3 regions of the Shewanella sp. SR44-4 genome follow, and region 1 is predicted to be linked to each of the others. Evidence: predicted binding sites of a transcription regulator. Region 1 holds the regulator's gene; each other region holds the start of a gene.
The links. The regulator MetJ, encoded in region 1, represses methionine synthesis genes. The targets are predictions, from matches to a motif close to TAGACGTCTAGACGTCTA.
Positions count from the first base shown of each region.

Region 2: the regulator MetJ is predicted to act here: its motif matches at 3,993-4,010, upstream of serA (phosphoglycerate dehydrogenase).
Region 3: the regulator MetJ is predicted to act here: its motif matches at 1,793-1,810, upstream of metE (5-methyltetrahydropteroyltriglutamate--homocysteine S-methyltransferase).

Region 1 is NZ_JACJDU010000041.1:17,778-24,737, reverse strand. It holds gene H5125_RS16680 (pseudouridine synthase) at 1-55, shown strand, start outside; gene H5125_RS16675 (tetrathionate reductase family octaheme c-type cytochrome) at 150-1,544, opposite strand; gene H5125_RS16670 (DUF3373 domain-containing protein) at 1,607-3,319, opposite strand; gene H5125_RS16665 (cytochrome c) at 3,468-3,797, opposite strand; gene H5125_RS16660 (sulfite exporter TauE/SafE family protein) at 4,154-4,894, opposite strand; gene metJ (met regulon transcriptional regulator MetJ) at 4,970-5,284, opposite strand; gene metB (cystathionine gamma-synthase) at 5,493-6,662, shown strand; gene H5125_RS16645 (bifunctional aspartate kinase/homoserine dehydrogenase II) at 6,794-6,960, shown strand, end outside.
Region 2 is NZ_JACJDU010000004.1:101,107-108,066, reverse strand. It holds gene katB (catalase KatB) at 1-863, opposite strand, end outside; gene H5125_RS03495 (YgjV family protein) at 1,127-1,369, opposite strand; gene H5125_RS03490 (PaaI family thioesterase) at 1,589-2,026, opposite strand; gene H5125_RS03485 (response regulator transcription factor) at 2,172-2,840, opposite strand; gene H5125_RS03480 (DUF2238 domain-containing protein) at 3,322-3,945, opposite strand; gene serA (phosphoglycerate dehydrogenase) at 4,138-5,367, shown strand; gene ygfZ (tRNA-modifying protein YgfZ) at 5,534-6,496, shown strand; gene H5125_RS03465 (ABC transporter ATP-binding protein) at 6,642-6,960, shown strand, end outside.
Region 3 is NZ_JACJDU010000035.1:46,097-53,056, forward strand. It holds gene H5125_RS15445 (HDOD domain-containing protein) at 95-835, shown strand; gene H5125_RS15450 (LysR family transcriptional regulator) at 818-1,720, opposite strand; gene metE (5-methyltetrahydropteroyltriglutamate--homocysteine S-methyltransferase) at 1,875-4,166, shown strand; gene H5125_RS15460 (dodecin) at 4,466-4,678, shown strand; gene queG (tRNA epoxyqueuosine(34) reductase QueG) at 4,712-5,941, opposite strand; gene H5125_RS15470 (diguanylate cyclase) at 5,982-6,960, opposite strand, start outside.

The sequences.
Region 1 (6,960 bases):
CGATCCAATCAGTGCTATTGAACAAGATTTTCAGTGCCAAGGTTTGGATTTTTAGTTGGTTATTTAGCGAATAAAAAAACCGCCATCGTAAAGTCGATAGCGGTTTTTTTGTATCAGCTTATTGCTGTTGCAGTGAGCTTATCTGAGTATTAGTCAGCTTTAGTATGTTTAATACCTTTACGATTTTTCATTGGGTCGCCATCATAACCAAGGGCTTTCCAGTCTAAACGCTCGCCTTTGTTGTGGCAGTCATTACACTGTAGTGCCTTGTCTTTTGGTGACACCATGTGGTTGATGCGCCACCACATCTCAGTTTCAACAAAACCATGCTGGCCACTGTATTTAAGTCCTTTCTCTATCATGGTTGGGTTAGCTTCCATGCCTAATTTGGCAGCTAAGTCCCAATCAAACTTATCCCAGTAGCCACCTTCACCGTACGTTTTAGGGGTTATTAGAATATTGAGTTTAGTATCATAGATTTGCTTACCCGTGTGCACTTTAAATGGGTAGATTTTAGCTTTAGGGTCGCGAATATCACCTAATGGATAAGCTAATTTAACCGTTTTAGTTGGGTCCATTTTATCGCCAGCCATATACGCATCGGCGCGGCCATTAAACCAGGCATATTGTGGTTTAACGTCTTTTTGCCAAATAAAGCTGCCTTTCTTTTTCATAAAGGTGTGCTTGCCGTATTGGTCTGTTGTTTCAGGAAGATCTTGACCTGCCTGTGACCAATCCCAACGCATTTTGGTGGGTTCATTTTTAGCAAATGATGGTATGTGACAAGTCTGACACGCTACAGTTGCTGTGTGTGTATTGAGCTTTTTATTTTTGTGAGGCGCAGCATCATGGCAATTTACACAACCAATTTTGTTTTCACCACCAGGTGATACGCCCATCGAGTTACCGGTAATTTGATGATTTTCAGTAACGTGACAAGTTTGACACTGGAAGTCATTGCCATCGGTATCCATGTGGACATCGGTCGCTTTGTCTGGATAAGACATTGATGAGTCTAAATCGCCGTGTTTAACCGCATCACCGCCGCCACCGTAAAAGTGGCAACTGCCGCAATTGTCACGCACGGGAGCACCCACATTTTGGGCAACATTGGCTAAATTGACTCTTGCTAAGGCCTCGCCTGCGCCCGCAGGATCTTTAATGTAAGTTCCTGTGGTGTCGTGACAGACTAAGCAATCGACTTTGGTCATGTCTTTAAAGTCGAATGTAGAATCTTTCCAACCATAACCGGCATGACAACTGGTACAACGCGGTTCGTTACCCGATATCGATACACAAAAGTTGTTAATGCTGTTCTTTTTACCACGCATCACTGTGCGGTCAGGTAGTTTTTGCTCTAACTCCCAAGTCCAATGTGAAGATTTCATAAACTCTTCAGCATGTTCTTTATGGCAGGTTAAGCATTGTGTCGTCACTTCAGGGCCATTAGCAAAAGGCCCTTTCAGCGCCTCTTTGTGGTTAAAGGCAGCCTGTGCGCTACTGCTTAATAACAGTAATACAGCCAGTGCTGATAATAGTTTCATGATATTTGTCCTTACCCCTGAGCTTGTGCTCAGGGGGGCCAAGTTAGAAGGTTAAGTTAGCGTTAGAAGTTAACGGTCAGTGAGGCATTGACGTCATAGGCGGTGTCAACAACGGGCAACATTGAGTACGCGCTACCGGCAATCACATCGTCAACCTTCATCGGTGCACCTACTGGTGAGCCACTTCCGGTATATTCATAGTCGTAATACAAACCGGCTAACTTGATAAACATTTTTGGATTAATATCAAAGATATAATAAGCTTCGGCAACGTGGCCGCGAGTGGCTAACTTACTGCCGATTGGGTCGTCTTGTGCTTGGGTGAAGGGACTCCAGTATTTAGAACCGTAGTTATATTCCAAACCGAATTTGCCGTATGGTGCAGGAATTTGCATGCCCACATAAATGCCGTAACCATCTTTGGTGTCGCTATCAACGGTTTCTTTTGGCACCATAATGATTTCAGTTCCAGTGCTGTTCAACTCTGCTTCAAATACTGCATCGCTTAACATGCCACCGAACAAACCAGCATTGCCGTTAGGTTCAGCACGAGTCCATCCTAATGAGGCAAACATTTTCAGGTCGTCATCGGTTTCATAGGCATAACCTAGGCCACCTAAGTACATATCACCAATGACACCGCTTGGTTGTACGCGGGTGACGAAGTTAAAGTTGTCGAATTTTTGCATGTCTTGATACATGGTTGGGGCAAAGATACCCGCCAGTTGAGTAGGGAATGCCATGGTGCCCGTAAAGCCATCATTGACATCTTTAGCACCGAATAAAGTGAACTGTAAGAAATGGTTACCGTCATTAATCACGTCGATATTAAACCCGCCGAGGTGGGTATCTTTAGTGATGATGTCACCAAACAATTCGCCATTGCCGTACTGTGATTCAAAGCCTTGGCCATAGCAAAAACGTACTGTTTGGCCTTCAATACCGGTAATATCACCCAAGTTGTAACCTAAGGTCAGACCATCGAAGTTGAAATTGACTAAGTGACCTGATGGCGTGCCGCCTCTGAGTTCATTTTCACGATAATGATTTGGTGGACCGTACGTTGAAGGGCGACGTCCAATAGAAAGGTAAGTGCCACTACCATTAATGTCTTTCCAATTAAAATAGGCGCGCTCTACTTTTAACTCATCACCACTGGTGCTACCGCTACTGGTGCCGTCCATGGTGAATGAGTTCCATGAGTCGAATACTTTAACTCCAGCAGAGTCTCCCCAGCTCTTAAACATGGTTAAACGTCCTGCAAAGCTGACGTTATCCCACACTTTAGCGTCAATGTTTAGGCGTAAGCGCGTGGTGTAAAATATATCGTTATCAATGTCCTGTTGGGTTTTTTGGCCCAACAGCATTGGCATAACGCCTTGAAGCATACCGCTTTGAAACGCGCTGGCTAAATCAGGGTTTGCCATCATCATTTGGCCTAACGGTGAGGTAGCACTGTTTGGATCGCCAAATACTCCTGACATGGCTTTAGCGCCAAAGTCAGAAAAGTTAACGTTCATGGCTGGGTTCCAAGTGACGTTTTGATAATGTAATGAATGTGCTTTGGTTCTAAAATCACCCGTAATGGCTATTCTGTCTAAGGCTGTGTGACGCTCGGTTTTGTCAACTCGTGAATTTAAGTAATCAAGATCTTCATTAATAGTAGCCAGTTGTTGTTTAAGATCGGCAATCTTTTGTGCATCGGTATCTGCTGCTAGGCTTGCGCCGCTCATAAAGAGCGCGTTAGCCACTAATATTGAGATGAGAGTTCTCATGGTCTTTCTCCCCTTTATTTGCCAAATAACAAGGTCAATTTGGCAAATTTTTTGTGTCAGGATCCCTGAGGCTAAGCCTCACAGTTTTTTCGTTTGGTTTATTGGCTGATGTTTCGTTTAGAACGAAAAGATACTCAGCATTGATGATTTAGCCGCAAGTAGCTGGTTGGTCTGAATCGGCGGCGTGGTCATATAAAAACTGTTGAATATCTTTTATGTCTTTTTCTGATAAGGCTTCAAAAACGGCAGGTTTAGCTTTGTGCTTATCACGAGTAAAGAAACGATCCCATTGGCTCATGGTTTTGGTCATTGGGGTTAATTCAGGACCTTCACTGTTAGCGCTGTGGCAGGCTTTACATTCTTTTTTGTACAGGTGCTTACCTTTTTTAGGATTACCACCATCTGCGGCCATCACTTGGGTGCCAAGTGATAATGCCATAGCAACTGCGATACCAACTTTAATGTAAGTGTTCATCATTTTGTCCTCTGTCGGGCTTATTAGGGTTGTGCATTAACAGCATTTAATTATTTATTTGCTGTAAACAATGTTACCTAAAAGTGAGTAGTGTTAATTTGAAGTAGATCATATCCATGAGAAAAATCTAATTGAAAAAAAGTTAATTGAAAGAAATCTAATGAACTAGTGTGATGTGGATCTATTGCGCCAAGATGAGGATTTTGCTAGAGGAGATAAAAGTGGTTTTTTTGATACTTATTGATGGCGTTTTTAGGTGAGAAATAGACTGCTTGATAAATAGAAGGGGAAGATTTTAATCATTATTAGCGAACAAGCCCATTGATGGCTGGTTTTGTTTACAGGTACAGAATAGCTGATTAGCTCATTAACGTGTTGGTCGACATAATCACTAACACAGTGGCACTAATACTACATAACACTAAGGTGACTATGCGGGTTTTATCTTTATCAACGCGGCCAATTAATCTACCTGAGACAAGATAACCAGCAACGACTGAAGGCAATAATAGCAGTGATAGCCATAAATGCTTCACTTCAACTAAGCCGACGATGGTTAGAATAGCTAAGGCAATTAATGAGCTAAACACGAAAAAGGCAGATAATGCCGCTCTAAACTGACCTGGGTCTTGGCCTGCAAGCAAAATGGCCATTGGTGGACCACCGATAGCAGCGATATTGCCAAATATGCCTGAAAATACCCCAGCGATAAATAAACTGAGGCGATTAATAGGGGCGGTAAAGCGAAAGATGCTAAGAATAACAGCAATAAACACAATGCCTGCAATCACTAAGCCTAGTATGGCTTGTGGGGCAAACAGCAATAATCCAGCGCCTAAAAACCCCCCAGGGATCCGCCCGAGTAAGGCATATTGCAAACCATTAAATTGTAGATGACCGCGTTCTCTAAATAAGGTCATTGCAGAAATGGCAAAGCCCATAACAATAATAGGAACAGGAACTAATTGAGGATTAACAATATACAGCAGCGGGCTAGCAACAACGGCTAACCCAAAGCCAATTAAGCTTTGGGTTAGCGCGCCAAAAAACACGATAATCGATGCCAGTATCAAGGTCGTTGGATCGATAAATGACATCATAAGTTCTCTTTAAAAACATGACGACTTCTTATTAGGGTCGTTTCAAAGTCTGTGAGGTATTGACTAATCAGTGAATTATTCGAGCTCTTCCCACTCGATACCCATATCATCCATTAACTTTTTCGCTTCACTTGGAATGCTATCAGGCTGATCTTTTGATAGATCACCGTCATAAGGTAATGGTTGACCTGTGTACGCATGCAAAAATGCTTCGCATAGCAGTTCACTGTTAGTTGCATGGCGCAGATTATTTATCTGGCGACGCGTCCGCTCATCCGTCAGTACTTTTAATACTTTTAAAGGGATAGAAACCGTAATTTTTTTTACTTGTTCATTTTTTTTGCCGTGCTCGGCATATGGGCTGATATATTCGCCATTCCACTCAGTCATTAACTTACCCTTAACGATAAATACGCTGCAGATTTTAAACCGTTACAATCTCTAGTCAAATTATTGCTACTATTTAATCCCGATTGCAAATAGATTTCTTGATGTTTAGACGTCTAAACGTCTATTTAAGTTGACGGATGGGGATCTCTTAGGTAAATTTGGACGTCTAGACATCTCTTTGTGTGTTTGTGAAATTTTAGGAGTTACCATGACTAAGCATCAAAACGCCACATTGGCCGTTCGCCAAGGTATTGAAACAGACACACAACATGGTGCTATCGTGCCACCGATTTATTTATCGACCAATTATTCATTCGATGGCCACAATAATCCGCGCGAGTTTGATTACAGTCGTTCGGGTAATCCTACTCGATGTATTTTAGGTGACGCACTCGCCAAACTCGAGCAAGGTGCTACCGGCGTGGTGACATGTACCGGCATGGCGGCGATTACATTGGTGACTAGCTTACTTGGCCCAGAGGATTTATTGGTTGTGCCGCACGATTGTTATGGTGGCAGTTACCGCTTATTTACTAACTTGGCCAAAAAAGGCCAATTTAAGTTATTGGTTGTTGATCAAACTGATGCGCAAGCGCTGAGCAAAGCGATAGCTCAAAAACCGAAAATGGTGTGGTTAGAAACGCCATCGAATCCTTTATTGCGGGTGGTAGACATTAATGCCATTAGTATCGCTTGCCATGACGTTGGCGCGCTAGTGACAGTCGATAACACCTTTTTATCACCAATATTACAGCAGCCATTATTATTAGGTGCAGACATTGTGATTCACTCAACCACCAAATACATCAATGGTCATAGCGATGTGGTCGGTGGGGCTGTAGTGGCTAAAGATCCTCAAGTGGGTGAGTTGTTACATTGGTGGTCAAATACTCTTGGGCTTACGGGGTCAGCATTTGACAGTTATTTAACCCTCCGAGGCTTACGTACTTTAGCGGTACGAATTCGTGAGCATCAACGTAATGCACAAAAGATTGTTGAGTTACTCAGCGCCAGTGATGTGGTGGCCAAGGTGTATTATCCGGGTTTAAAAGACCATCCAGGTCACGAAATTGCGGCAAAACAACAACAAGGCTTTGGCGCTATGTTAAGTTTTGAGTTAATCGGCGGCGAAGCGGAAGTGGTGGCATTTTTAAAGGCGCTGTCGTTGTTTAGTGTTGCCGAAAGTTTAGGCGGAGTGGAAAGTTTAGTCGCCGTTCCGGCCACTATGACCCATAGAGCAATGGACCCACAAGCAAGGCAAGAGGCTGGTATTAAAGAGACTTTATTGAGACTATCTGTCGGTATTGAAGATGCAGATGACCTCTTGGCCGATATTCAAGCAGGCCTAGCAGCTGTTGCCGCGATAAAATCAGCTTAATTCGAGTTTAAGTTAGCTGTGGTTTCGACCAAATTGGGTAAAATAGCAAAACATGCACTTGCAACACTATTGGTTTCAAAATAGAAGTCTAGCAGTCGCAACAAAAGTCGTAGTTGTTTAAGGAGTCAGTAATGACGCGAAGTCATTTACATAAGTTTGGTGGTTCAAGTTTAGCGGATGCAGATTGCTATCGCCGTGTTGCACATATTCTACTTACGCATGGTCAGAGTGATGATTTAGTTGTGGTATCCGCCGCCGGAAAAACGACTAACTTCTTATACAAATTATTGAGCCTGCG
Region 2 (6,960 bases), on a different contig from region 1:
TAATCACTGTGCGGCCATACTTTAGTCAAATCAAATGGATTAATGGCGTAAGTATTGGCATCAGCTTCTGGCATAATTTGCACATTCACAGTCCAACGCGGGAAGTTAGCATCATTAATTGCTGCCACCATGTCGCGTTGTGATGAATCAGGATCTATCCCTTTTAGTATATCTGCTTGTTCGCCGGTTAAATTTACCACGCCTTGCTGTGATTTAAAGTGGAACTTAACCCAAAAACGTTCACCCTTAGCATTCCAAAACGAGAACGTGTGCGAACCATAACCGTGCATTTGTCTGTAGTTAGCCGGAATACCACGGTCTGACATTAATATGGTCACTTGATGCATCGACTCTGGATTGAGCGCCCAAAAGTCCCACATTGCTTGGGGATCTTTTAAATTAGTTTGTGGGTGACGTTTCTGAGTGTGAATAAAGTCAGGGAATTTAATACCGTCACGAATAAAGAATGTCGGGGTATTATTACCGACAATATCGTGGTTACCACGAGCAGTATAAAAACGTAGTCCAAAACCGCGTGGATCACGCTCTGCATCTGCTGACCCCATTTCTCCGCCTACCGTAGAGAAGCGCATAAATGTTTCAGTCTGCTTGCCGACACCATTAAAATGATCCGCTATGGTAAATTCACTTAAATCTTTAGTTAGTGTAAACGTCCCATATACACCAGTCCCTTTAGCATGTACCACACGCTCAGGAATACGTTCACGGTTAAAATGAGCCAGCTTCTCTATTAAATGCCAATCTTGTAAAAGCAGTGGACCACGTTCACCAGCCGAGATTGAATTTTGATCATCTGCTACCGGGGCGCCATTTTGGCTGGTTAAATAATTACCTTGATTCATTTTTTTGCTCCTATGTGCGGTCTACTAACCACTGCTCAATTAAGTCATAAACTGTTGCCATGATGATTTTCCTCACTCAACTCATCATTCGATGGACACATAATAGAAGCACTTCATAATTACATAAAACGATTAAAATAGATTATTGCAAACTAAAAAAACGATTATGTAATTTATTAAGGATAGGAAAAACAGATTAAAACTAAAATGCAGGCAATAAAAAAGCCAAACTGATTATTTGGCTTTATCGAGACACAATGTGACTATTCAGTGGGTGGAGTAGGCTCACGGTATAACTTCACTAAATAATAGAGATCAATTAATACAATAAAAAAGTTAACCAGCGCCACAGGGATCGCATCAATCGCGAGGCCATAAGCCACAAACAACCCTGCACCAATTAAGTTCCACCAGCGTAGTTTTTTAATGTCTGACATCATCAGCGAAATAGCCACAACGACAGAGGCTAAATATCCTACCCATTCCCAGATGTTAATACTGTCCATGGATTTTCCTTATATTAATATGCCTACACCAATGCAAGCGAGTAACAACATTAAGCTAACGTGAGTCAGTGAAAAAACGTTATTGCTTAACGCACTTATTGGCACACTTGATAGACTAAATAAGCAAAGCACCTTATAAAAAAATACACTATTAACAAGGTTAAAACCTTGACCTATCGATGATTATAAGACCTATCGATTTATAGTATCTATAATAGCTTATCGCTCTACAACCGCTGCCGTCATTCGTGAAATACAACAAAGTTCACCCGCACTGTTACGAATAAGGACTTCCCAAACCGAACTGCGTTTACCTAAATGCACAGGTTTAGCCGTTGCCGTTAATTCACCATTACGTGATGCTTTCAAATGATTTGCGTTGATTTCTTGGCCAACACAATAATAACGGGTAAAGTCGACCACAAAGTTGGCGGCATAGCTGGCAACGGTTTCCGCTAGTGCGACGTTCGCACCACCATGAACAATCCCTAATGGATTATGTACGGCTGGATTAGCTGGCATAGTGGCAACCATATAATCGTCGCCGATTTCAGTAATTTTAATGCCCAATGTTTGCATTAAGGTGCCCTTTCCCTGCATCCCTGCATCTAAGCGAGCACAATCTTCTAAAGTGACAATGTTAAACCAAATACTCATTCTTAATATCCATCATTATTATTATTAGAAAACTCAGTGTACTGATTAGCTTACCTTTTTGAAAGAAAAACGCGATCAATAACATTAACCCATTAAAAAGGAGCCTAAGCTCCTTTTATAGTTATTCACTAAATCTATATGTACGTTAACTCACTAATTCGCAATGGCTTTGGTAGGTCTGTGCCCAACGCAATAACTCAACTCGGTTACGAGACTCCGTTTTACGGAAAATAGATGAAATATGCGCTTTTACAGTATGTTCACTAATACACAAACGCTGGGCAATTTCTTTATTACGTGCACCGCTAGAAACAAGCTGAATAATGGTTCTTTCTCGACTGGTTAATCTTTGGAGGATGGCCACGGTATCGGCAGGGATTTCAACGTTGGTATCGAGTTGCTGGACTAAACGTCTAAAAATCTTACTAATCAGTGGACGGTCGTACCACAATTCATCAGAAACCATTTTACGCAGACCCGTCAGCATTAAGTCCATGCGTTGATCACTGTATAACAAACCCCGTACGCCTAAGAGTAATGCTGACTCTTGATCAAGTGATCCACGTTCAACTTGGTACAATGCTACAGGGACATGCTCCACTAAACGCGATACCAGTAACGGGATGCCCTTACTGTCTAAGGCCGCACCTTTTTGTGAAACAAGATAAAAGTTGTTGGATTTTTTTTCTAACTCAAGCTCAGCCGCATGTTTTACAATTCGAGTTTTCAACCCGATAGATTCTGCCAAAATAGCTAAATGGCAAGGTGCTGCGATTTGGTGCAAAAACACCAACTCATCAATATTTGAACTCATCACTCTTCTCCCTGAAAAGTACATTATTGCTCAACATACCTTGAGCACATCCTGAGGCTATATACTATACGTAAATGAAATACGTTTACTAGCCTTCAAAACTAGGCTGAGCAGATAGTTTACTTTTTGTCGTTATATTAGAGCATGTTCTTTCTTCATTCGTTAATCGCGTTACGAGATAAATCGACTCACCAAAAAAGTGGCTATTAGGTTAAGTCGGTCATTATCAATCACGATTCTTATAATAAAAAACCTTCCTATACAGCAAGCATAGTAAAAATTTGTTAGTTGATATGACTATTATGTAAGTCTAAAGTATGAATAGTAAATTTGACTGACTTTGCGTAGACTTTATCACTAACCCAAGACTGATAAGCTCATACTTTCAATTCGCTCAACATCATCAATCTCTCATCAATGCTAGCAGCCAAATTTACTCATTTTATGACAAAATAAGCTAACTAAATAAGTTAAGTGAGCCTTATGATAAAGACTGCTGGTTAAGCGCCATTTTGGTCGCTATTTGTTTATTATGAAGAGACGATAACAACAGTAAGCCACATACCCCACCAATTAATGCTAGAAACATGTCAGATTGAGTATCCCAAACATATCCTTGAGTGCCTAAAAATGCCTCGGCATTTTCACCGGTAGCAATGGCAACCCACCATTCAACTAATTCGTAAAAAGCTGAAAACGCCAACACAAAACATACTGCTAAAAACTGACACCAAGCACCTATTTGCATGACATGTTTACGAATAAATATTTCGCGAGCTAATATTACCGGAATAAAACCCTGAGCAAAATGGCCGACTTTATCGTAATTATTGCGCTCGCCGCCCATCACTTGCGCTAGCCAGTCAAATAACGGCACTTCAGCATAGGTATAACGTGCACCGACAAATAACACACAGCAATGCACTAAAATAAGTGCATAAGCTAACGTAGTCAGAGGAAAGCTTTTACGACTAAAAAATAAAATAGGTAATGCGATTAACGCAGGTATAGCTTCTAACCACCAAGTGAACATATCTTTAGGTGCGCTAACTGACCACAACAGTACTAATAGATAAATCCCTATCCATATAACCTTACTCTTCATCTTAATTCTCTCCATGAGATATTGTTCTCAAATTAGAATATAAACTTTAGCCATCTAGCCCTCTACAAGCGCTTAAAAAAGTGCTACTTTGATAATGCGCCGGAAGTCCGCATTTATATCATAACTATTAGTATAAGCATTAGTATAACCATTAGCTTAAGCACCATTTAATGATAAGAGGGTACCCATATCATGGCGAAACACTCGCTTGACAAGGATAAGATCAAAATCCTGCTGTTGGAGGGCGTCCACCAAACTGCGGTCGATGTACTAGAACGTGCAGGTTATACCAACATTGAATACCATAAAGCCTCGTTAGGCGAAGAGGCTTTGATTGCATCAATTAAAGATGCTCACTTTGTTGGATTACGCTCCCGCACCCAGCTTACTGCGGAAGTATTGCACCGTGCAGAAAAGTTGGTTGCGATTGGTTGTTTTTGTATTGGCACCAACCAAGTCGATTTAGCCACGGCCGAGAAACTGGGTATTCCTGTTTTCAACGCCCCTTTCTCCAACACCCGCAGTGTTGCTGAATTGGTGATTGGTGAAATCATCATGCTGATGCGTGGCATTCCACAGCGCAATGCCATGTCACATCGTGGCGGTTGGTTGAAGAGTGCTAATGGCAGTGTTGAAGTCCGTGGTAAAACCTTAGGTGTGATTGGTTATGGCCATATTGGTACTCAACTGGGTATTTTGGCTGAAACCTTGGGCATGAGAGTGATTTTCTTTGATATTGAAGATAAGTTACCGTTAGGCAATGCCTCTCAAGTTCACTCTATGGACAAGTTATTGGCCCAAGCAGACGTTGTTAGCCTGCATGTACCAGAAACACCGCAAACTAAAGACATGTTCGCTAAAGCTGAATTTGCTCAAATGCGTCAAGGCAGTTTCTTTATCAATGCCTCTCGCGGAACTGTTGTTGATATCGAAGACTTAGCCGATGCCCTGAAGTCAGAACATCTTGCGGGTGCTGCGATTGACGTATTCCCGGTAGAACCTAAGTCGAATGATGATGAATTCATCTCTCCACTGCGTGGCTTAGACAATGTATTACTCACACCGCATATTGGTGGTAGTACTGCTGAAGCACAGGAAAATATCGGCGTAGAAGTGGCTGGCAAACTGGTGAAATACTCAGATAACGGTTCTACACTGTCTGCGGTCAATTTCCCTGAAGTGTCTTTAGCGCAACATAGCGGTACCTCACGCTTATTGCACATTCATCAAAACCGTCCTGGTGTATTGATTAAAATTAACCAAGCGTTTTCTGAAAAAGGCATTAACATTGCTGCTCAGTACTTACAAACCACTGCTGAAATTGGTTACGTGGTAATGGAAGTCGATTCTGATCAAGCAGAAGAAGCATTGGTTGAATTAAAATCTATTGAAGGCACTATCCGTGCGCGGGTATTGTTTTAAACTGACTTTTATAAGCAATTAACTTGAGTTAATTGTCTTCCTAAAAAAGCTACCTTGTGCACAAGGTAGCTTTTTTATTGGCTTTAAAACCATAGCCCCCTGTTGAGCATTCTATTAATCCGTTACACTCCAACCATACCGTCTTATTCACACGTTAGGGATAGTTATGACCATTTCAGTAAACCAACCAGATTGGGATTTTATCGCCACGTCTCCTGAATTAATGTTATCAAGTTTGACGCATATGGGGTTAATCGAAATCACTGGTGAGCAAGGGCGCAGTTTCATTCATGGCCAAGTCACCACAGATATTACCTCCCTTGGCACAAACGAGTGGAAATGGGGTGCTCATTGCGACCCTAAAGGTAAAATGCTCGCCAGTTTCCGTGGGTTTTCAATCGGCGATAGCTTATTCATGTTACTGCCAAAAAGTACTTTAAGCTTGGATTTACCTCAGTTACAAAAATACGCTGTATTCAGTAAAGCCGAACTCGCCGATGTCAGTAATGATTATCAAATAATGGGTATTGCTGGCCCAAAAGCACAAGCCTTTGCAACTGAACATTTTGGCGATGTATCGCAACCACTTAATCTTGTTGAGCAAGGTGTGATTATTCGTGATGGTGAACGTTTTATTGCCATTATTAACAATGCAGCAGCACAAACCATTATCAGCCAATCGGGACAAACATTGTTTGCTGCAAGTGCATGGCAAGCATTGGAAATTAAAGCCGGTTATCCAAACATAGATGCCGCTCATTCCGGCCAGTACGTTGCGCAAATGTGCAACCTGCAAGCCATTAATGGCATTAGCTTTACCAAAGGCTGTTACATGGGCCAGGAAACCATTGCCAGGATGAAATATCGCGGTGGCAATAAACGTGCATTGTATATTTTGTCTGGTACTACCAAGCAAACCATCAGCACTGACACTCAATTAGAAATTGCCCTTGAAGGCGGCTTCCGTCGTGGTGGCAATATCATTGAATGCGTCCAATATGGTGACAAGGTACTGCTTACCGCGGTGTTGCCAAATGATACCGAAAACAACGCTCAACTTCGTATTACCGGAGATGAAAGCTCACAGCTAACTATTATCGAGTTGCCATATTCTTTAGCAGATGCTTAATTAATTGATGTTGTATCTTCATTAAGCGAGCCATTGGCTCGCTTTTTTATTTTTTGAACATTAATGATCTATATCACGTATATTATTGATAATATTACTCTGTTTATTCAGAACTTCAATTAAGCTAATTCGTTATGGAGCGACTATGACTACTATCGTCACCTTAGAAAATATTAGTAAAGGGTTCCGCGATGGCGAGTCATTTCATTCGGTGCTTAATCACGTCAACCTGACTTTGCAGCAAGGTCAAACTATCGCATTAACCGGGCCTAGCGGCAGCGGTAAAAGTACCTTACTGAATATCATTGGTGGCTTTGAAACCATAGACAACGGTGACATGTTAATCCGTCAGGCTGATAACATGCGATCGGTGACAAAGTGGCAAGATAAGCAATGGAGCCAATATCGACGTCAGTCGCTCGGGGTTATATTCCAACAATTTAACTTACTCACACCATTAAATG
Region 3 (6,960 bases), on a different contig from region 1:
TCGAAAGCCAGTAAACTATTACTGGCTTTCGTTTTAATATATCGTTAAATTAATGAATAAAGTGATTTATTCTAAGAAAAGGTAATTGATGAATATGACTAATCTTGAGCAACAAGTCCTTACTCAAGTTCAAGCTATTATTGGCAATGAAGAGCAAGTCATTGGTCGTCGTGGCATATTAATTCCATTAAAAAAATCTCTGATTAACGAAGCAGATATTCGAGTCGTTATCGATATCATTTCAGCGGATCCTGCTTTGGCAGCACATTTATTGTTACGCAGTAATACCGCGCAAACAGCAGGTGTCATATCAACAAAAAGCCGTAGTGTAAAAGATGCCTTAATCCGTTTGGGCCAAGTGAACATTTATCGCTACGCGTTTTCGTTTTACCTTAAAGAAAGACTTGATGAACTTTCTGAGCCTTACAAAAAACTGGTTCAAGGCTATTGGGCATTAAATGAAACCATTGCGGTGGATTGTATACAACTGTTACGTGAAGACAACGACATTGGTGTAGGCACTAAAATCGATGCGGATGAAATGCAAACATTAGCGTTGTTTAGTGTGTTTGGGCAGGTGATTGCGTTAACCGCTTTTGCTTATTTAAATGCTGAGTTATCTCGACCAGTATCGTTAAAAGTATTGAAGTCGCTTATTGATAAACAACAACAGCAGTTATCGCTCGAAGCATTTGCGTCATTAGGGCTAGATGATGATTTACGCGAAGAATTTTTGATTGCACATAACTTACGCCAAACACAAAACCCTGATTCTCCAGGACTTGTGCTTCGACGCGTACTATCTAAACGAGGTTTATTAATCAACCCGTTGTAGATTTATGCCTTCACTTGCTACCAGTTCGAGCCACTTTTGGATTAAATTTGCATTAGTGGCATCGCGACGATAGGCCCCAAACAAAGGACGTTTTAGTCCTTCTGCTCCTAATTTTACCGCAGTAAGGCTTAGCCCCTGACTCTCTCGGATAGACCAAGTTGGTAGGGTTGCTACGCCATCATTACAGGCTACTCTTTGTAATAGCATGGAGGTTAAATCGCATTGCTTTTGCTCGCCAGGTTCAATGCCAGCGGGCTCTAAAAAGTGTTTGTATATGTCTAAACGCGCTAAAGGCACGGGGTAACTGATTAAGGTTTGCTTTGCCAATTGCGCTGGCGTGACAAACGCTTGTGCCGCTAATGCGTGATCACTAGCAACGACTAACTTTACTTCAAAATCAAATAGATGCTGATATGCGACGCTATGTCCTGGCACAGGGTCAGATGTTAGCACTATATCTAAACTCCCCGTCTCCAACGCATTGAGTGAATCAAATAAATGACGGCTCGAAATGTCAATTTGAGTTGCTGGCGCATGCTGTTTAAATTGCTCAATAACGGGCATTAACCAACGAAAACAACTGTGGCATTCAATGCCGAGCTTAAGCTGTTGGCTTTCACCTTCTAAACCGCGTTTAAGATCTGACTCGGTTGCAATCACTTTCGGTAAGATTTCTTCCGCTAAATTCAGCAGACGTGAACCTTCGTGAGTAAACGTTAACGGTTTACTTTTACGAACAAAAATAGTTGAGTTAATTCGTGTCTCTAACTCTTTTATTTGATGAGAAAGCGCCGACTGGGTTACAAACCGTTTTTTAGCTGCACCCGCTAAACTGCCACTTTCCTTTAACGCCATCAAGGTGCGAAGGTGTCTAAGCTCTATCATTTTCTCTCCACATGAATCTTGCTCAACTAGCTGATGAAATCAATTCGATTGCTTGACAGCAGAGTAACACAATAAACTTCTAGACGTCCAGACGCCTATGTAGCTTTTCTACATAAATGGCTATAAATTTTTGCTCAACGAAAAGGAAAGCAGTATGAAAATTTCAAGTTTAGGATTTCCCCGCATAGGACGTCAGCGTGAATTGAAGTTTGTTTTAGAACGTTATTGGCGCGGTGAAGCAACATTAACGGAGCTGAAAAACGTTGCCAGTGAATTAAAACGCACTCATTGGCAGTGGCAAGCAGATGCGGGTGTTGAATTACTGCCAGTAGGGGATTTTGCTTATTATGACCAGGTGCTAACCCTGAGCGCGACCTTAAATGTGATCCCCGATCGTCATCGGGCCACTCAAGCTGATGGCAGCCCAGCCGCTGTCGATATTGACACCTTATTTCGCGTGGCTCGTGGCCGTTCGCAAAGCGGTCAACATGCGTGTGCGGCAGAAATGACCAAGTTTTTTAATACTAACTACCATTACCAAGTGCCAGAACTAAGCGCTGATCAAACATTTGAGATTGCCTTCGAACAATTGTTTGATGAAGTCACAGAAGCACAGCAATTAGGTCATCAAGCAAAACCTGTGCTGCTCGGTCCGGTGACGTATTTATACTTATCTAAAAGCCTTTCTGAGTTTAATAAGTTGACGTTGTTACCGCAGTTATTGGTTGCCTATCAACAAATTTTGTCTCGTTTTGCTGCCCAAGGTGTGAGTTGGGTACAGCTTGATGAACCGGTATTAGCGGCAGACTTAACCGATGAGTGGCAGCAAGCCATTAGCCACAGTTATCAAACGTTAGCGCAACAAAAGCCAGCATCATTAAAGGTTTTACTCGCCAGTTATTACGGTTCTATTGCCCATCATCAAGCATTGGTGAGTGCATTACCGGTTGAGGGGCTACATCTTGATTTAGTCACCGCGCCAGAACAGCTTGATGTGTTTGTTAATGCTTTAGGCGTTCAGCAGGTACTTTCTGTTGGGGTGGTTAATGGCCGTAATGTGTGGGCTGCTGATGTTGATGTGATTGCACAGAAGGTAACCGAGTTAGCGACCACGTTAGGCGATCGTTTGTGGATTGCACCTTCATGTTCATTGTTGCATTGTCCTGTGGATGTCGAGGTTGAAAGCCAATTAATTACGCCATTACTTGGCCAATTAGCTTTTGCGAAACAAAAATTATTTGAACTTAACGAAATTCATCAATTAATCGTTGAGCAAGGTTCAGCAACTAGCCAAGCGATTATTGATCGTTGCCAGCAACGCCGCTTGGCAAAAGCTGCCGCAGCTAATCAACAGGTTGTAGAACGTGTGTCGCAGCTAACCGCTGATGATTTTGAACGTAACAGTCCATTTGCCCGCCGTATCATTGCCCAACAACAAAAGTTAGCGCTGCCATTATTACCCACAACCACCATAGGTTCATTTCCGCAAACGCCAGCTATTCGGGGGTTACGCAGTCGCTGGCGTAAAGGCGAAATCAATGACAATGATTACCGTTCACAGCTTGAGCAAGTCACTCAAGACACCATTTCTCGTCAACTTAAATTGGGTATCGACGTGCTAGTTCACGGCGAAGCTGAGCGTAATGACATGGTGGAGTATTTTGGTGAACAATTAGAGGGCGTTGGGTTTACTCAATTTGGTTGGGTGCAAAGTTATGGTTCTCGTTGCGTTAAGCCGCCGTTAATTTATGGCGATGTCTCTCGCCCCAAACCAATGACGGTCGACTGGGCTACCTATGCGCAAAGCTTAACCGACAAGCCCGTTAAGGGCATGCTAACGGGTCCGGTGACCATTTTACATTGGTCGTTCGCTCGTGAAGATATTCCACGTAAAGATATTGCTAACCAACTTGCATTAGCAGTACGTGACGAAGTGGTCGATTTAGAAAGTGCAGGTATTGGCATTATTCAAATTGATGAACCTGCATTTCGTGAAGGTTTACCGATTAAACAAAGCCAATGGGCAGATTATTTAACCTGGGCGGTGGATGCGTTTAAGTTATCGGCTGCAGGTGTTGAAGATGCAACTCAAATCCATACACACATGTGTTACAGCGAGTTCAATGACACCATTAATGCCATAGCGGCGATGGATGCTGATGTTATCACCATTGAGACGTCACGTTCGCGTATGGAGCTACTGAGTGCCTTTGAAGACTTTCATTATCCTAATGAAATTGGCCCCGGTGTGTATGACATTCATTCGCCAAATATTCCAACCGTTGATGAAATGGTCGTCTTAATAACTAAAGCGTCGCAAAAAGTGCCGGTGAAACAGTTATGGGTTAATCCTGATTGTGGTTTAAAAACCCGTACCTGGGATGAAGTTGAGCCCGCGCTGCGGAATATGATTGAAGCGACTAAAGTGCTTCGACGTCGGTTCTAATTGGGATGAACTCGTTATAGATAACATTGATTTAAATGAAAATAATTTATCAATATTAGCTGGCAGACATGGCGAAGCCAAATGTAGACTTGGCAATTGTATGTAGTTGTATGTAGTTGAGTTTGGTTGTTCTCTGTTGAGAGTAGTTGAAAAAAACTTATCTTAGGGAAAAACGGTGTGAGCCCCCCCGGATTCAACGGCTTACCGTTATCTGTTTATTATTCAACGATACTGCGGTGAATAGCGCTATTGTTTACTACACTGAAACTAAAGATGTGCAGTTAACAATAGGAGCTATTATGAGTCACACTTATAAAGTCATTGAACTCGTGGGATCATCACCAATAAGTTCAGATGAGGCGGTCAAAAATGCGATTGCAGAAGCCAATAAAAGTTTACTACATTTGCGTTGGTTTCAAGTTATCGAAACTCGTGGTCACTTAGAAGAAGGCCTAATTGCTCATTGGCAAGTGACCATTAAAGTGGGTTTTACCTTAGACTCTAATGCCTAATGCCTAATGCCTAATGCCTAATGTTTATTTTGTTTATGCGTCTCTTGGTAAACCCTTTTGTATTGATCTGATCACTCGTTGAGTTTTACGTGAAAGCGCCGACTGTGGCGCTTTTTGTATTTGTTGAACTAATGCCCATTCAATATGCTCAAGTACCATATCATCCACTTCTTCACTGTGTTTACGTTGCTCTAACGCATTAATAATGGCCGGATTAGCAGGGGCATTACCTAATGCAATCGCGATATTACGTAACCAACGTTTATGACCAATTCGTCGAATCGCACTGCCTTCTGTTTGGCTGAGAAAATAAGTTTCAGACCAAGCAAATAGAGTCAGTAAATCGGGTTGAATAAGCGCACTGCGAGTATGAAAATCAGTTTCTTTTGTCAGTGGTGCTTTAGCATTGACTGGGCACACTAGCTGGCAGTCATCACAGCCATAAATACGATTGCCTATAAGCGGGCGAAACTCTTCTGGGATAGCGCCCTGTAATTCAATGGTCAAGTAAGAAATACAACGTCTTGCATCGACAACATAGGGTTCGACAATCGCATCAGTTGGGCATGACTTTATGCAGGCTACGCAAGTGTTGCAGCCTTCTTCAATCGGGATATCTAACGGTAACGGTAAGTTAATGAGTAACTCGCCAAGAAAAAACCAGCTGCCTGCATCTGGGTGTAAAATTAACGAGTGTTTGCCTGTCCAGCCTAGTCCTGCTTTATCGGCTAATGGACGTTCTAAAATAGGTGCAGAATCCACAAAAGGTCTAAAATCAGTCGTATCAAAGTCGAGCTGTTGGCAATACTGGTTAATTTTATCGCCGAGCTTTTTAAGCCGTTGTCGGATGAGTTTATGGTAATCACGTCCACCCGCATAACGAGAGATATAACCAAGATTTGGGTCGGTTAAATTACTGGCAAAGCCAGCGTCAGGCGGTAAATAGTCCATCCGAGCACAAATCACTCTAATGGTTCCGGGATGTAACTCAGCGGGTCTAGCACGCATCATTCCGTGATTAGCCATGTAAGCCATCTCACCGTGATAACCTTTATCTAACCAGTCTTGTAATGCTGCCTCATGCTGAGTTAAGTCGACATCAGCAACACCAATATGAGCAAAGCCAAGTTCTTTACCCCAAAGCTTGATTTGCCTATTGAGCACATCAAGTTGAACCGCGGTCAATGGACAGGGCTCAGTTGTTAGATCGGTTCCTAGATCAGGAGTAGGATTTGGAGTTAATACTGGGGTCGTTGTTGTCATAACACTGTCATTGAGTAAACACGCAGAAATTATACGCGTTTTACTCAGCTTTGACACAATTACGACCCGCAGCTTTGGCTGAATAGAGTGCTTTGTCCGCTTTTAGCAACAACGGAGATAACTCTGTTTCATTACTATAACTCGCCACTCCAGCACTGATGGTTTGATGTAAGTTCGGCGAAATCTGAGTCCAGTCGTAATCAGCAATGGTCTCAATTAACCGATTAGCGATTTCAATGGCTTTCGCTTTGTCGATATTAGGTAATAAAATCAAAAACTCTTCACCACCAACACGTCCAACAACATCGGTATCGCGCATCATACTAGTACTAATAGAGGCCAGTTTTACCAGTACTTTATCGCCCATGTCGTGGCCTAAAGTGTCGTTAACGATTTTAAAGTGGTCGGCATCAAAAGAGATGATTGAAAAAGGTTTACCCGACTGTTGTGATGATTTCAGGAAATAATTGCCTTGAGAATAGGTGTCACGTCTATTGGAGAGCTTAGTGAGCTCATCAGTTAGGGCTAAACGTCTAAAGAGCTGTTTTCGCATGACTTGCTTGTAAGCAAACATTGATACGATAATTAAAATAATCGCAACTAAGATTATAATGATGATTTGCATGCTTTCGTTACGCTGTAAAATCTGTAACTGTTGTTCTTTATCTTTGTCGCGTTGTATTAACCATTCGTTTTCGGTTTGAATTTTGTTGGTGTTAAAGCGCGCTTGCATTTCTGAGTTGCGATCAGACATATTTTGCTTATCAAGTGCCATGTGCATTTTAATAAATTTTTGTAATGTTTTTAATGCGTTTTCAATATCACCTTTAGCTTGGTAGATATCGCTTTTGAGATAGATGTTTTCATTTTCACCGCGTTCATTGCCACCACGGTTAAAATCAATTGATGCAAGCTGACTGTATTCAAGTGCCTTATCTAATTCATTTTTAGCTAAATATACTTGTGCTAGGTATAACATTAATGAGCTATGCGGCCCATCATGACTGACTGGGATTTCT